DNA from 3 places in the Terrabacter sp. RAF57 genome. Region 2 is predicted to be linked to each of the others. Evidence: predicted binding sites of a transcription regulator. Region 2 holds the regulator's gene; each other region holds the start of a gene.
What was found. The regulator LexA, encoded in region 2, represses DNA repair genes until DNA is damaged. The targets are predictions, from matches to a motif close to TCGAACANNTGTTCGA.
Positions count from the first base shown of each region.

Region 1: AB4Y83_RS08660 (HNH endonuclease signature motif containing protein) is a predicted target of LexA. The motif match lies at 2,545-2,560, and genes of this name have one in related genera.
Region 3: AB4Y83_RS01690 (DUF222 domain-containing protein) is a predicted target of LexA. The motif match lies at 1,584-1,599, and genes of this name have one in related genera.

Region 1 covers NZ_JBFRDT010000004.1:318,040-322,538, forward strand. The annotation lists gene AB4Y83_RS08655 (acyl-CoA dehydrogenase family protein) at 1-771, opposite strand, end outside; gene AB4Y83_RS08660 (HNH endonuclease signature motif containing protein) at 846-2,507, opposite strand; SAM riboswitch class IV at 2,737-2,856, shown strand; gene AB4Y83_RS08665 (bifunctional o-acetylhomoserine/o-acetylserine sulfhydrylase) at 2,947-4,263, shown strand; gene AB4Y83_RS08670 (LD-carboxypeptidase) at 4,317-4,499, shown strand, end outside.
Region 2 covers NZ_JBFRDT010000004.1:95,310-99,808, reverse strand. The annotation lists gene AB4Y83_RS07620 (phosphotransferase) at 1-84, shown strand, start outside; gene AB4Y83_RS07615 (hypothetical protein) at 88-1,023, opposite strand; gene lexA (transcriptional repressor LexA) at 1,133-1,858, opposite strand; gene AB4Y83_RS07605 (LysM peptidoglycan-binding domain-containing protein) at 2,087-2,500, shown strand; gene AB4Y83_RS07600 (hypothetical protein) at 2,768-3,073, shown strand; gene AB4Y83_RS07595 (alpha/beta hydrolase) at 3,109-4,499, shown strand, end outside.
Region 3 covers NZ_JBFRDT010000001.1:350,040-354,538, reverse strand. The annotation lists gene AB4Y83_RS01690 (DUF222 domain-containing protein) at 123-1,580, opposite strand; gene AB4Y83_RS01685 (esterase/lipase family protein) at 1,713-3,134, opposite strand; gene AB4Y83_RS01680 (hemerythrin domain-containing protein) at 3,332-3,964, shown strand; gene AB4Y83_RS01675 (benzoate/H(+) symporter BenE family transporter) at 4,114-4,499, opposite strand, start outside.

The DNA.
Region 1 (4,499 bases), 220 kb from region 2:
GGCCTGGGCGCCGATGGTGACGCGCGTGTGGTCGAGCGTGCGCAGGGCGATCTTGAGGCCGTCGCCGACCTCACCGACGACGCGGTCGCCGGGGATCCGGACGTTGTCGAAGATCAGCTCGCGCGTGGGGCTGCCCTTGATGCCGAGCTTGCGCTCCTTCGCGCCGAAGGTGAAGCCCGGGTCGGACTTCTCGACGACGAAGGCCGTGACGTTGCCGCCGCGAGGTCCGTCGGGGTCGGTGACGGCAAGCACCGTGTAGTACTCCGACACACCGGCGTTCGTGATCCACGACTTCTGGCCGCTCAGCACCCAGCCGTCGCCGTCCTGGCGGGCCCGGCACTTCATCGACGCGGTGTCGGAGCCGGCCTCGCGCTCGGACAGACCGTAGGAGAAGGTCGTCTCGCCCTTGGCGAGGGGCGGCAGGTAACGGGCCTTGACGTCGTCGTTGGCGGCGAGGATGAGCGGGAGCGAGCCCAGCTTGTTGACGGCCGGGATGAGGGACGCGGAGGCGTCGACCCGGGCGACCTCCTCGATGACGATGCACGTCGCGAGGGCGTCGGCACCGACGCCGTCGTACTCCTCGGGCACGTGCGGAGCGAAGAAGTCGGAGGCGACGAGGGCGTCGTGCGCCTCCTGGGGATAGCGCGCCTCCTCGTCGACGACGGCGGCGTACGGGGCGATCTTGTCCTCGGCGACCGCGCGGACGGCCTCCCTCAGGGCCTCGTGGTCCTCGCTGGTCCGGAACAGGTCGAAGTCGGCATTCGTGCTCACGAATCGTCATCCTACTCGCGAGTTCGGTTTAGTAGGACGTCCTAGTGATTCACGCCACGGCGCCGTCGACAGCATCAGAACGGTGGTGGGTCGCCGTCCGTCCCGAGCATGCTCGGCCGGCTCTTCGGATCCGGTGGGTCCGGTGGATCCGGTGGATCCAGCGGGGCGATGCCGGCGCGCCAGTTCTTGGGGTGGGTGGTGTAGGTGCGGCCGGTGAGGGTGGTCCAGGTGAGGCCGTCGTGGGGGGTCGGGGTGGAGGTCCAGATGCCGTCGGTCTTGAGGTTGTGGTGGAGGCGGTGTTTGGCGTGGAGGTTGCCGACGCTGGTGGGTCCGGTGGGCCAGGGGGTCTCGTGGTCGAGGTCGCAGCGGGTGGCCGGGACGTGGCAGTCGGGTCCGCGGCAGACTCCGTCGACGGCCTGGACGTGCTCGACCATGGCGCGCGTCGGGCGGTAGCTGTGGGTCGGGCTGGACAGGGCGTGGCCGGTGGGCAGGTCGACGGGCAGGGTGGCCCAGACGGATCCGGGGCGGGTGATGATCTCGCGGGCGTGGGTGGCGGTGACCCAGCCGTGGCCGGGGAGCTCGCAGGCGGTGTCGGCCTCGCCGGTGGCGACCTCGAACGGGACGACGATCCACGCCAGCGCCGCCGCCTCACCCGAGATGGTCCCGGGCATGGCTCCGGATGCCGTGCTGGACGCGGTTCCGGACGCGGTTCCGGACGCCTCCCGGGGCGCCACGTCGACGGCGGGTCCGGGCGCGGCAGGGAGTGCTGCCCCGGGGTGGCCCGGTCGGTGCAGCAGGGCGTCGGTGGCGAGGTCGGCGCGGAGCTGGTCGAGGCTGCGGGCATCGCCCGCGCCGCGCAGCCCCCGGGCGGTGGTGTCGAGGCGGTCCATGACGGCAGCGACGCTCGCGGCGTCGGTGGTCACGGTGAGCCAGCCCATCCCGTCGTCGGTGAGCCGGCCGAACACCCCGCGCCGGGCCCTGGCGTGCGCGTGCCGTTCCTGGGCGCCGCGGGCATCGACCGACGCGACCGCGCGTCGCAGGCGGGCGGTGAAGGTCCGTTGCGGGACGGGCTGCCCGTCCCGGGACGGGGCGAGCACCGCCTGCGCGACCGACGTGACGTCCGCGTCCGGGAGCTGGGCGGTGTCGGAGACGACCTGCAGCGCCCGGTGCAGCGACAACCGACCGGCGCGCAGCGCACCGAGGACGACCCGGTGCCGGCGGGGTGCGGTGGCCAGCGCCAGCCGGCGGGCGACCTCCCCGGCGCCGACCCCGGTCGCGAGGGCGATCTCCTCGGTGACGACCCGCTCGGGCGAGACCCGCGCGGACACCCGGGCGGCGGCCCCGGCCGGGAGGGCGTCGACCTGTTGGGCCTCGATGCCGGCCAGCGCGCCGTACGCGGCGAGCAGGTCGGCCTCGAGGCGCGCCTTGGCGACCTCGAGCGCCTCGATCTCGGCCAGCACCCGCTCCCCGGCCCGCGCCAACCCCTCCAACGCCACCGCTGCAGCCGCACGCTCACCGGCCACCACCCGGGCAGCATCACCGGCGCGCCCCGTCCCGCAGGCCACCGCAGCACCGGGAACGCAGGTGAGTGCGGCATCCGCGCGCCAGCGCTCCAGCACCGGTCCCAGCGACCGGGACAGCCGGCCACGATCGCCCGTCCACGCGACCCGCAGAGTCGTCCAGCGCCCACCCGCCGGCACACCGGAGGACTCCACCGGTGACGGCGTGTACGGCACGGTGAGCCTCCTCTCGGTGATCCTTCGATGCATCAAGCAGAACAGGTGTTCGAGCGACTTTCAAGAGTTAGGGCACCCCCTGTGGACAACGAACTCGTCTGCCCTGCAAGCCATCCCGTCCGGTTCGACCCCGCCCTGGGCCGGTCGGGAGCGTGCGTCGGAAAGTGCCCGTCCACGATGAGGACACGCCCTCCCACCTGGCGGACACGCATACGTACACTCGCCGGTAGGTCATGAGCGCCAGCGACAAGCCCCGGCTCGCTGGCCGGCAACCCTCCAACCGCGGTGGGGTGCCCCGGGTGAAGACCTGGCCCGTCGACGCCACCCGGCGCTCGGGCAAGCGCGGAGAGCCTCTCTCCCGCACCGACCCGTCGGTGCACGGGGGCCCGGTGACACGGGACCCGGTCAGCGACACGACCCAGGAAGAGCAGGACGACCGATGACCGAGCCCAACTGGTCCTTCGAGACCAAGCAGATCCACGCCGGCCAGGCCCCCGACAGTGCCACGGGAGCCCGCGCGCTGCCGATCTACCAGACGACGAGCTACGTCTTCAACGACACCGACCACGCCGCGAACCTCTTCGGGCTCAAGGAGTTCGGCAACATCTACACCCGTCTGATGAACCCGACGACCGACGTCGTCGAGCAGCGGATCGCGGCACTCGAGGGGGGCGTCGGCGCCCTCCTCGTGGCCTCGGGCCAGGCCGCCGAGACGCTCGCCGTGCTCAACATCGCCGAGGCCGGAGACCACGTCGTCGTCTCCCCCAGCCTCTACGGCGGCACCTTCAACCTCTTCAAGCACACGCTGCCGAAGTTCGGCATCGAGGTCGGCTTCGTCGAGGACCCGACGTCGATCGACTCGTGGCGGGCGGCGATCCGGCCCAACACGAAGCTCCTCTTCGGCGAGACCATCGCCAACCCCAAGAGCGAGATCCTCGACATCGAGGCCGTCGCGGCCCTCGCGCACGAGCACGGCGTCCCGCTCGTCGTCGACAACACCGTCGCGACGCCCTACCTCATCCGCCCGATCGAATGGGGCGCCGACATCGTCGTGCACTCGGCGACGAAGTACCTCGGCGGCCACGGGACCTCGATCGCGGGTGTCATCGTCGACTCGGGCAACTTCGACTTCGGCGCGGACCCCGAGAAGTTCCCCAACTACAACACGCCCGAGGAGAGCTACCACGGGCTCGTGTTCGCCCGTGACCTCGGCGTGGGCAGCCCCCTCGGCGCCAACCTCGCGTTCATCCTCAAGGCGCGGGTGCAGCTGCTGCGAGACCTCGGTCCAGCCGCCTCGCCCTTCAACGCGTTCCTCATCGCCCAGGGCATCGAGACGCTGTCGCTGCGCATCGAGCGTCACCTCGAGAACGCGCACCGGGTCGCCGCCTACCTCCAGGGCCACGACCAGGTTGAGAAGGTCGTGTGGGCGTCCTTGCCCGACAGCCCGTTCCACGCCCTCGCCGAGAAGTACACGCCGCGCGGCGCGGGGGCCGTGCTCTCGTTCGAGATCGAGGGCGGGCTCGAGGCCGGCAAGAAGTTCGTCGAGGCGCTGACTCTCCACAGCCACGTCGCCAACATCGGCGACGTGCGCTCGCTCGTCATCCACCCCGCCTCCACGACGCACTCGCAGGGTCCCGACGAGGACCGCCTCGCCGCCGGCGTGACGCCCGGGCTCGTGCGCCTCTCGGTGGGCATCGAGCACATCGACGACATCGTCGCGGACCTCGAGCAGGGCTTCACGGCCGCCAAGGCCTGACATCGCCCGACACCGGGCTGAAGCGGATCGGCGTGGCTGGCACGATGGCAGCCATGCCGATCCGCTACCCCGCCCCGCTGCGCCCCGGCGACCGGATCGGCGTGACCTCGCCGAGCTCCGGCGTCTCCGACGCCCTCTGGGGGCGGTTCGCGTATGCCGTCCAGTGCCTCCGTGACCGCGGCTTCGAGGTCGTCGTGGGCGAGCTCAACCACGCGCCCACCCACGTGAGCGGGCCG
Region 2 (4,499 bases):
CTGACGCCGGAGGAGGCGGTCGAGCACGGCGACGCCGGCACGTGGTGGCTCGGTGCTCTCGGTGACGAACCGCCGCTGTCCTGAAGGCTATTCGGCCACGGACCGAGCCGAACGCGCCTCGGCGCCATCGGCCTCGCGCAGGTCCCACAGCTCCTTGGTCTGCACGCCCCAGTAGGCGGCGAAGAGCACGATGATGATGACCTCGGCGATGAGGATCAGGTGGTCGAAGCCGCGCACCGTCAGGGCCGTCAGCACCGTCGCCCCCAGGGCGAAGGCCAGGGCGACCGCGATCGCGATGTAGATGCGCTTGTAGAGCGTTCCGCTCGCGCCGGTGCCACCGGTGGTGCCTTGGTGGCGCTCCTCGGCGCGCAGGGCGCTGAAGACCATGACGGCGATCACCCCGGCCACCATGGTGCCCGCGGCGATGCCGTGGCTCAGCGCGATGAACCGGTCGCGCAGCACGAGGAAGAGGGTGAGCTCCGCGAGCAGCACCAGACCGCAGACGGCCGAGACGACCATCGAGCGCACCGTAGGCCGGTCGGACGGGGCGCGCGTCATCGCGCCGCGCTTGAGCCAGGCGGCCACGAGGGCCGCGAGGACGGCGACGACGACGAGAGACCAGATGTTGTTGCGCACGGCCGCGGCGATCTCGGCCGGGGTCTGGGTGTACGCGTTCGGCCCGCACCGCCCGTCCGGCACCGTCGGGACCATGGCGACGACGAAGGCCATGAAGCCCGAGAAGTTGAGCAGCACGTCCTCCTCGGGCGAGTGCCCCTTGTAGGCGATGAGGCTGGCCCCGAGCGCGCACAGCGAGCCGACGAAGACGGTCCGCGCCGGCGTGTAGTAGTACGCGCTGATCGAGCCGAGCCAGCACGAGTGGTCGGTCTCCCACCACCACTGGTAGCCCACCGAGAGGAGCAGCATGAGGAGCAGGGCGATCATTGCGCCGCGCAGGTAGCGGTAGGTGAAGACGACGTCGCGGGTGCGGCCGGGTGCCATGGCGGTCTCCTTCGCAGGACTCACGAGTCAGAGTCTCGCGCCGTCGCGTCCGATACGCCTCCCGGACGCGACGATGCCGCCGGCGCGAGGGGCGCCGACGGCATCCGTCGTCGGGTGGGGGAGCGGCGCGTCGTCAGAGCCGGCGCAGGACCGCCGTGACCTTGCCGAGGATCGTCGCGTGGTCGCCGTCGATGGGCGAGAAGTCAGGGTTGTGCGGCATGAGCCACACGTGCCCGTCGGTGCGCTTGAACGTCTTGACCGTCGCCTCGTTGTCGAGCATCGCGGCCACGACGTCGCCGTTCTCGGCGTGCTGCTGCTGGCGCACGACGACCCAGTCGCCGTCGCAGATGGCGGCCTCGACCATCGAGTCGCCGGTGACCTTGAGTAGGAAGAGATCGCCCTCGCCCACGAGCTGCTTGGGCAGCGGGAAGACGTCCTCGACGACCTCCTCGGCCGTGATCGGCACGCCGGCGGCGATCTGGCCGAGCACCGGGACATAGGAGGCCTCGGGGCGCGCGTCGCCCGAGTCGGTCTCGGTGTCGTAGTGGTCGCCCCGTGGACGTGGCACGGTCGGGTCGCCTCCGCGGTAGCCGAGCTCCTCGGCCTTCGCGTCGGGAGAGACGACCTCGAGGGCCCGCGGCCGGTTCGGGTCGCGTCGCAGGTAGCCCTTGGCGACGAGGGCGTTGAGCTGGTGGGAGACGCTCGAAGGGCTGGCGAGGCCGACGGCGTCGCCGATCTCGCGCATGCTCGGCGGGTAGCCGCGCCGGTCGACGGAGTTGCGGATGACCTCGAGCACCCGCCGCTGGCGGACGGTGAGACCGTCGCCGGTCTCGCGATCGGGAAGCTCGGTCACGCCCATGGTGTCCCCTTCGTCGGCTCGTCAGTCCGCGTCGTGACGCTGGGTGTGGGGCCAGTGTCAGTGGTGGCTGGTGAGGTCTGTGGTGTGAGGAAAGACTACGCAGTTCGAACACAGTTGCCAAACACCTGTTCGATGCGTGTCTCGACTTCATCGAACATACGTGCTACAACTCGTACAGACGTTCTATCGAACACGTGTTCGCCAGATCAGGAGCAAGGGGAGGTCACCATGAGCGCCATCGTCCTCGAGGCCGTTCGTCAGCCGCACACCGAGGAGCCCGCGCGGTCGCAGCCGACCGGTCGGCCCCGTCTCGTCCTCGTCCCCACCGGGCCGGAGGCCGCTCGTGCGGCGCGTGCCGCGAGGCCGCCGATGCGCCTGACGCGTTTCGGTCGCCTCGTCGTGACGCTCCTCGTCGCGGGCGTCGTCTCCCTCCTCGGCGTCGGACTCGCCGGTCAGCTCGCGTCGGCCACGGGCGAGCCGCGCACGATCACGGTCCGGTCCGGCCAGACCCTGTCGGGCATCGCCGCCCGCGAGCTGCCTGAGCTCACCACGGCCGAGGGTGTCGTCGAGTTGCAGATCGCCAACGCGCTCAGCACCAGCTCGGTCCACGCCGGCCAGCAGCTCGTCGTCCCGGGTCGCTGACCCGGGGCCTCCTGGGCCGGCCGAGGACGTATGCCGTGTGTCCGGCTGCGCCCGTCCCGGCCCTTCCGATCCGCCGCGTTGGCTCCACCTTCAGCGGCTGGCGGTAGCGGCGCTTCGACCCCGCCGTTCCTGCCCCGGACGCCGCATCCCTGACCGGGGTGCGGCGTCCTGCTGTGCCCGCAGCTGCCGTTCCCGACCCCTGTGGATGACGGGCTCGAGTCCTCGGGCGCCTTGCCTAGCGTGGCTGTCCTCGGAAGGGAGCAGGGGATGCGCTACGACGTGGACACCGACGCGCTGCGCGAGGACGCCGCCTCGGTCGGCGAGGTGCTGGCGCGGGTGCGGCGGCTGAGGATCGCCGACGAGCTGCGGCCACTCGGTGGGGCGATCCCCGGTGGTCGTGTCGCCGGCGGCCTCGGCCAGGTCGCTGCGGCGTGGGAGGCGCGGCTGGCCGGGACCCGCTGGGAGCTGCGCGAGCTGGGCCGCTGCCTCGCCACGGCCGCCGACACCTATGACGCCGTCGAGCACGCGTCTCGGCAGGCCCTGCGGTCGTCGTCATCCGGCGGCACCCGATGAGACCTGGTGTGGCGGGTGCCGGTGCTCCGCTGACCATGACCGTCGCCGATGTCCGGGCCTGCCGGCCGCAGTCCCTGCTCGAGGTGGGCCGGCGCCTCGAGGAGCACCGCCTCCGGGTCCTCGGACTCGCGGAGCTCGTGCTGTGGCGTCGCGCCGCCGCGCCGCGCTGGTCGGGCGCGGCCTCCTCGGCGGCCGCCGACCGCTACGGCCTCGTCGTCGCCGGCCTCGGACGGCTCGCGGGGAGCATCGCGGTGACCGGTCACGCGGTCGGGCACGCCGCGGCACGTCTGCAGTCGGCGCTCGAGCTCGTCGGTCGCGCCGACCGTCGAGCCGCCGACGAGGGCGCCTGGGTCGACGGCGAGGGTCGGCTCTTCCTTCCCGTCCGCGCGTCGCTCGGTGACCCTGCAGGCGAGGCGCACCGGGCACGGCTCGACGAGCTGTTGAGGGTCGAGGTGCACGCCTGTCTGGCGCGGGCCCGACAGGCCGCGAGCCAGACCGACGACGAGCTGTGGAGAGGGCTGCTGACCGCTGCCCGTGGCGCGACGGCGTCTCCGGGGACTGCCGGGCAGCTGGACCCGCAGCTGCCACCTCCGCCGGCGGGGCCCTCGACGAGTGCCGGGGTCGGCGGTCAGGTGTTCGCCTCCGCCGCCTGGTGGCGGTCCCTGACCGACGAGGAGCGACGCCGCGCCATCCGTGAGCGTCCGGACTGGGTGGGTCCTCGCGACGGGGTGCCGGCCGCCGCTCGCCACGAGGCCAACCTCGTCCTGCTCGGCCGAGCGGAGCAGGCTGCCTGGACCCGCGAGCAGGAGGCGCAGCGGGCGGCGTCTGCGAGCAATGCCGCCGAGCGCACCCGTTCGGCCGAGCACGTGGCGGCCCTGCAGGCGGTGCGCGACGTGCTCGGGCGTCGCGACGGTGGACCCCGACGTCTGCTCCTCGTCGACGCGAACGGACCCGACGTCAAGGCGGTCGTCGCGATCGGCGACGTCGACCGGGCCGAGCACGTCGTCACGTTCGTCGGCGGCCTGTCGACCATGGTCGGGGCCGATCTCCGGCGCTACGACGACACCTTCGTGCGGATGCGTTCGGAGGCCAAGGCGGTGGCGCGTGGTGAGGACGTCGCACTCGTGACGTGGATGGGCTACGACGCGCCGCAGGTCCACGAGATCGTCACGTCGGTCGACCGGAACGTCCTCAACGGCAAGCTCGCCCGCGACAACGCCGGCGCGCTGGCCGACTTCGTGACCGGTGTCGAGGCCTCCCGTCACCGTCCGGCTCACCAGACGGTCTGGGCCCACTCCTACGGCGGCACTCTCGCCGGCCAGGCCTCGCTCCGCACGAGTGCGATCGACGATGTCGCCGTCTTCGGTGCGCCCGGCCTGCCGTTCTCGGACGTGGCGCACACCGCCCTCAAACCCGGCTCCCTCAA
Region 3 (4,499 bases), on a different contig from region 2:
GGCCGGCCGCACCTGGACATCGCCCCCGCCTTTCGCTCGCCACCTGGTCCCGCCGAGCAGGGATCATCGCTACCGGAATGGACCCGGGACCATCCCGTGCACGCGCCCCGGCCCGCGACGCGTCAGGGTCGTCGATGCTGGCGAGGTGGGTGCCAGATGGCCTCGTCCGGCGTGACGACCGCGCTCAGTCCGAGCTGGTGGACGATCGTGTGGTGCCGCCCGCAGAGGAGGGCGCCGTTGGAGAGGTCGGTCGCACCACCGTGCAGCCAGTGCACGACGTGGTGCGCCTCGCACCACTGCGGCGGGACGGTGCAGCCCGGGTAGCTGCAGCCGTGGTCCCTCTGGGCCAGCGCCAACCGCTGGGAGGGCGTGAAGTAGCGGTCCTCGCGGCCGATGTCGAGCGCCTCGGACCGACCACCGAGCACCACCGGGATGACCTCCGCCTCGCAGGCCACTCGGCGCACCGTGCTTGCGGACAGAACCTCGTCGTTGTCGGCCAGCCCGGCACCCCGCAGCCGGTCGAGCAACGCCTCCAGCGACATCGTGACCACGAGCTTCGTCCTCGGCGTTCGGGTGACGCCTTGGGGCGCCGCGACCGCGCGTCCGATCAGCTCGAGCAGGGCGTCGGCACGGCGCGTCGCCGCCGACCGGGGATCGACGGACCCGCGCTGGACTCTCGCGCCGTCGCCGTCGCCGTCGCCGTCGCCGTCGCCGTCGCCGTCGCTGTCGCCGGCGGCAGACGCGCCGCTGCCAGGCTGTTCGAGCCAACGACTCCAGTCCAGATCAGGGCGCGGCCGCGCCAAGCCGTCGATCGCGGCGTCGACGATCGCCGACCCCTCGGGGTCGAGCCTCCAGAGGTACTCCGTCATCCCGGCGCACCGGCCGATCTTCGTCAGCGAGCGTGCCGCGCGGAGGCGCTGGTCGTCGTCCTCGACGACCGACGGGGCGCGCAGGCTCGCCCGGCCGTGCGCTGCCAGTCGCCGCAGCTCCTTGAGGCCGAGCGCCGGCGCACCCTCGACCATCGCGTCGACGACGCTGTCGACCTGGGCTGCATCGGCGAACCGGATGACGTCGTCACGGAAGCGCACGATGACCGCAGCCTTGTCGACCGAGAGCGAGCCGTCGCGGACGCCTCCTGACAGCGCACCCCACCGGGGCTCGTTCATGGCCGCGCCCACGGCGGTCAGGGCGGCTGACGCACCTGCAGCCAGGCCCGGAGCGTGACCCGCGACCCAGTCGTTGCGGGAGAGCCCGGAACGGTCGGGAAGTCCTCGCGCGCTCACCTCGGCGGCCAACACGGCCGACAGGTTGTGCGCCATCTCGCGAACCGCCTGAGCCTGCTCGATCGCGTCACCGAGCCCCGTCTCGGCCATCGCCCAGAGCGGCGTGGTGCGTGCGACGAGCCGGAGCTCCGCAGCCATGGACGCCAGTCGTGCCGCGAGCCCCGGGAGGTCGGTCAGCCCCATGACCTCCGCGACAGCTGAATTCCGCTCGCCCACGGGACCCGGCTGCCGATCGGGGTGGGCGACACCCTCATGGCGCGCGCCACCCCCGGGACGCTCCTTGGTCGCTGCGATCATGATTCGATCATACGTTCGAACACCGACAGCGCCCCTCGGCTGTCCACAGGCCCACACACGCCCAGACCCGCAGGCCGTCGACGAGCCGTCGCGAGCCGTCCACGCGAATCGGTCGGCGCCGGGCTCGATCCCTCAGCGGGTCGGCTTCGGCCAGACGAGCGTCGTCGAGGTGATGGGTCGCACCGTCGTGCCGGGTCCGGAGCCGCCCACGGTCACAGTGTGCGTGCCAGGGGGAAGGTCGTCGAAGGTCGCGACGCCATGGCCCTTCCGCAGGGTCGGCTCGACGCTCGCGAGCACCGTGCCCTCCTCGCTCGTGATGGTGACGGTCACGGCCTTGCGCGGCGGGTCGGCCCCGGGGTCGTCCGCCTCGAGGTCGAAGGCCACCTTGAGGGCCTGGCCCTGCGTCACGAGGTCGGGCACGACGGCACGCACGTTCGTGTCGGTGATCTCGCGACGACGGACCGGCTTGGCGGTGAGGATCTCCTGCACCTGGTCGAGGACGAGCTGGTTGCACTGGAGGTTGGTGTGCTGGTCGGGCACCCGCACGGCCAGGTTCGTGTCGAGCGCCTCGCCGAGACCGACGGCCCCGGTCAGGGGCACCGTTCCGTCACCGAAGTCGTTGTCGGTGCCGAAGTCCTGGTAGGCCGTGGCCGTGCCACCCGACAGCTGGACCGTGGTCGCGGTCGGCTGCCGGATGCCGACGATCATGTGCGAGGAGGTCCGGCTCCCCGGGCGGCCGGACTCGGCGGCCTGGAGATCGGTGTGGAAGGCCATCGCGTCGGCGACCATCGCGGTGCTGACGTTGGGCACCGGCACCTCGGTCGTCTTCGCGTAACCCCCCGCGTTGCCGATGCAGGCGAACTCCGGCAGCAGCTGGAAGAGCGAGGGCATGCTGCGCGAGAAGTCCGTGAGGTCGATCGACAACGGACCGATGCCCTTCTTGACACCGTTGACGAGCTGCGTGAGCGCGTCGGTCGCACCGCGCCACGGGGTGCCGAGGGTGATGAGCTTGCGGGTCACCTCGGCGCCGCCGCACTTCTCGATGTACCAGCGGGCGACGAGGCCACCCATGGAGTGGCAGACGAAGACGACCTTCGCGTCGGCATACGCCCCACCCTGCGACCGCAGCTGCTCGAGCGCCGGCTCGACGACGGTCTTCAGGCGAGCGCCGTTGTAGCGGTTGGAGAGGCGCCAGTCGTACGCGTACGTGATGAGCGTCGCCGGCTTGCCGCCGGTGCCCCGCTGGTAGCCCTGCTTCTCGAGGGCGGTGACGAGCACGTCGTAGCCGCGGATCGGCGTCCAGATGCCCGGCAGGACGTGGACGTCGGGCATGAGCGCGACGGGCTCGACGCCGTCGCCCGGGTGGTCGTCACCGATCCCCTCCGGCAGGACCTTCTTGAGGATCGACCGGCCGCCGGTCAGCAGCTTCCAGACGGCGCCGGCGCTCGGAGCCCAGATGAGGTTCTCACTCGCCGGTGAGCCGTCGTCACCCCGGACCCCGAGCGTGCTGCCGGTGATCCCCGGAAGCACCACGACCAGGTCGTTGCTCGTCATGCGGACCCACCACCCATCCCTGCGTCGATGAACTGCGCCGGTGAACTGCGTCGATGAACTGCGTCGGACACTCCCGACCAACCAACGGTGGCACCAGCGGGCCCCGCTGATACGCGAAACGGCCAAGCCCACGACGGCATCGGGTATGGATGCGGCACAGTGGTTCCGGAACCCGCCGGACGACAGAGAGGCCTTCCGTGGACATCACCGACGTCATCCTCCGCCAGCACGACGAGCAGCGACGGATGTTCGCCATGCTCGAGGAGTGGCCGCGCGACGACCACGAGGGCCTCGCCGCCGTCTGGAAGCGGCTCGAGATCCTCCTCGAGACGCACGCCGAGGCCGAGGAGCTCTACTTCTACCCGGAGCTGCTGCGCATCGGCACGGGCGGCGCCGACGCCGAGTCCGTCGACGAGGAGGTCGAGGACGCCGTCAAGGACCACAACGACATCCGCAAGTCCGTGCGCAAGGTCGGGCGCTGCCGCACCGGGTCCGACGCGTGGTGGACGGCGGTCGTCGACGCCAACGTCCACAACAGCGACCACATGGGCGAGGAGGAGCGCCAGGACCTCGCCGACTTCCGCCAGCGCGCGAGCCTCGAGCTGCGCCACGAGATCGCGGTCCAGTTCCTGCGCTACGAGGCGGTCCGCTGGGCCGAGGGGATCACCCCGAAGGACAAGGATCCCGAGCGCTACGTCGCGGCCAAGAAGACCACCAAGGCGTCTGCCACGGCGAAGAAGGCCGCCCGCGACGCAAAGAAGGCGGCCACGACCGACCCCGCGAGGACGGCACGGTCCACGAAGGCCTCGCCCGAGGCCGTCGAGGGCTGACCCCCGCAACCGAGCATCTGCCCCACCAAGGCTCCCGGTTTCGCGCGCTCATGCGTTGAGCGCGCGAAACGGGCTTCGGGCGCGTGAACTCTCGCGCGCCCGAAGGTCACATCGCGCGCTCGGAGGACGAGCGCGCGAAATGTGGTCCGTCACGGGGTGGTGGGGTGCCGGCGCTGACGGGGACCGGTCCGCGCGAGGCGGAGGGCGACGAGGACGAGCACGCCGGCGACCAGCCCCCAGAAGGCGGCGCCCACTCCGGCGATCGTGATGCCCGACGCGGCCACGACGAGGGTGACAGCGCCGGCCTCGCGGGTCGAGGCGTCGGTCAGCGCGGCCGCCGCAGCACTCGCGAAGGTGCCGAGCAGGGCGAGGCCGGCGATGGTCTCGATGAGGCCGGCGGGCGCCGAACGCGCTGCCGCCGTGACGATCCCGGCGAGCGGGCCGAAGGCGAGGTAGGTGACGCCGCACGCGACACCCGCGACCCAGCGCCGGCTGCGGTCCGGGTGGGCCTCGGGACCGGCGGCGAGCGCCGCGG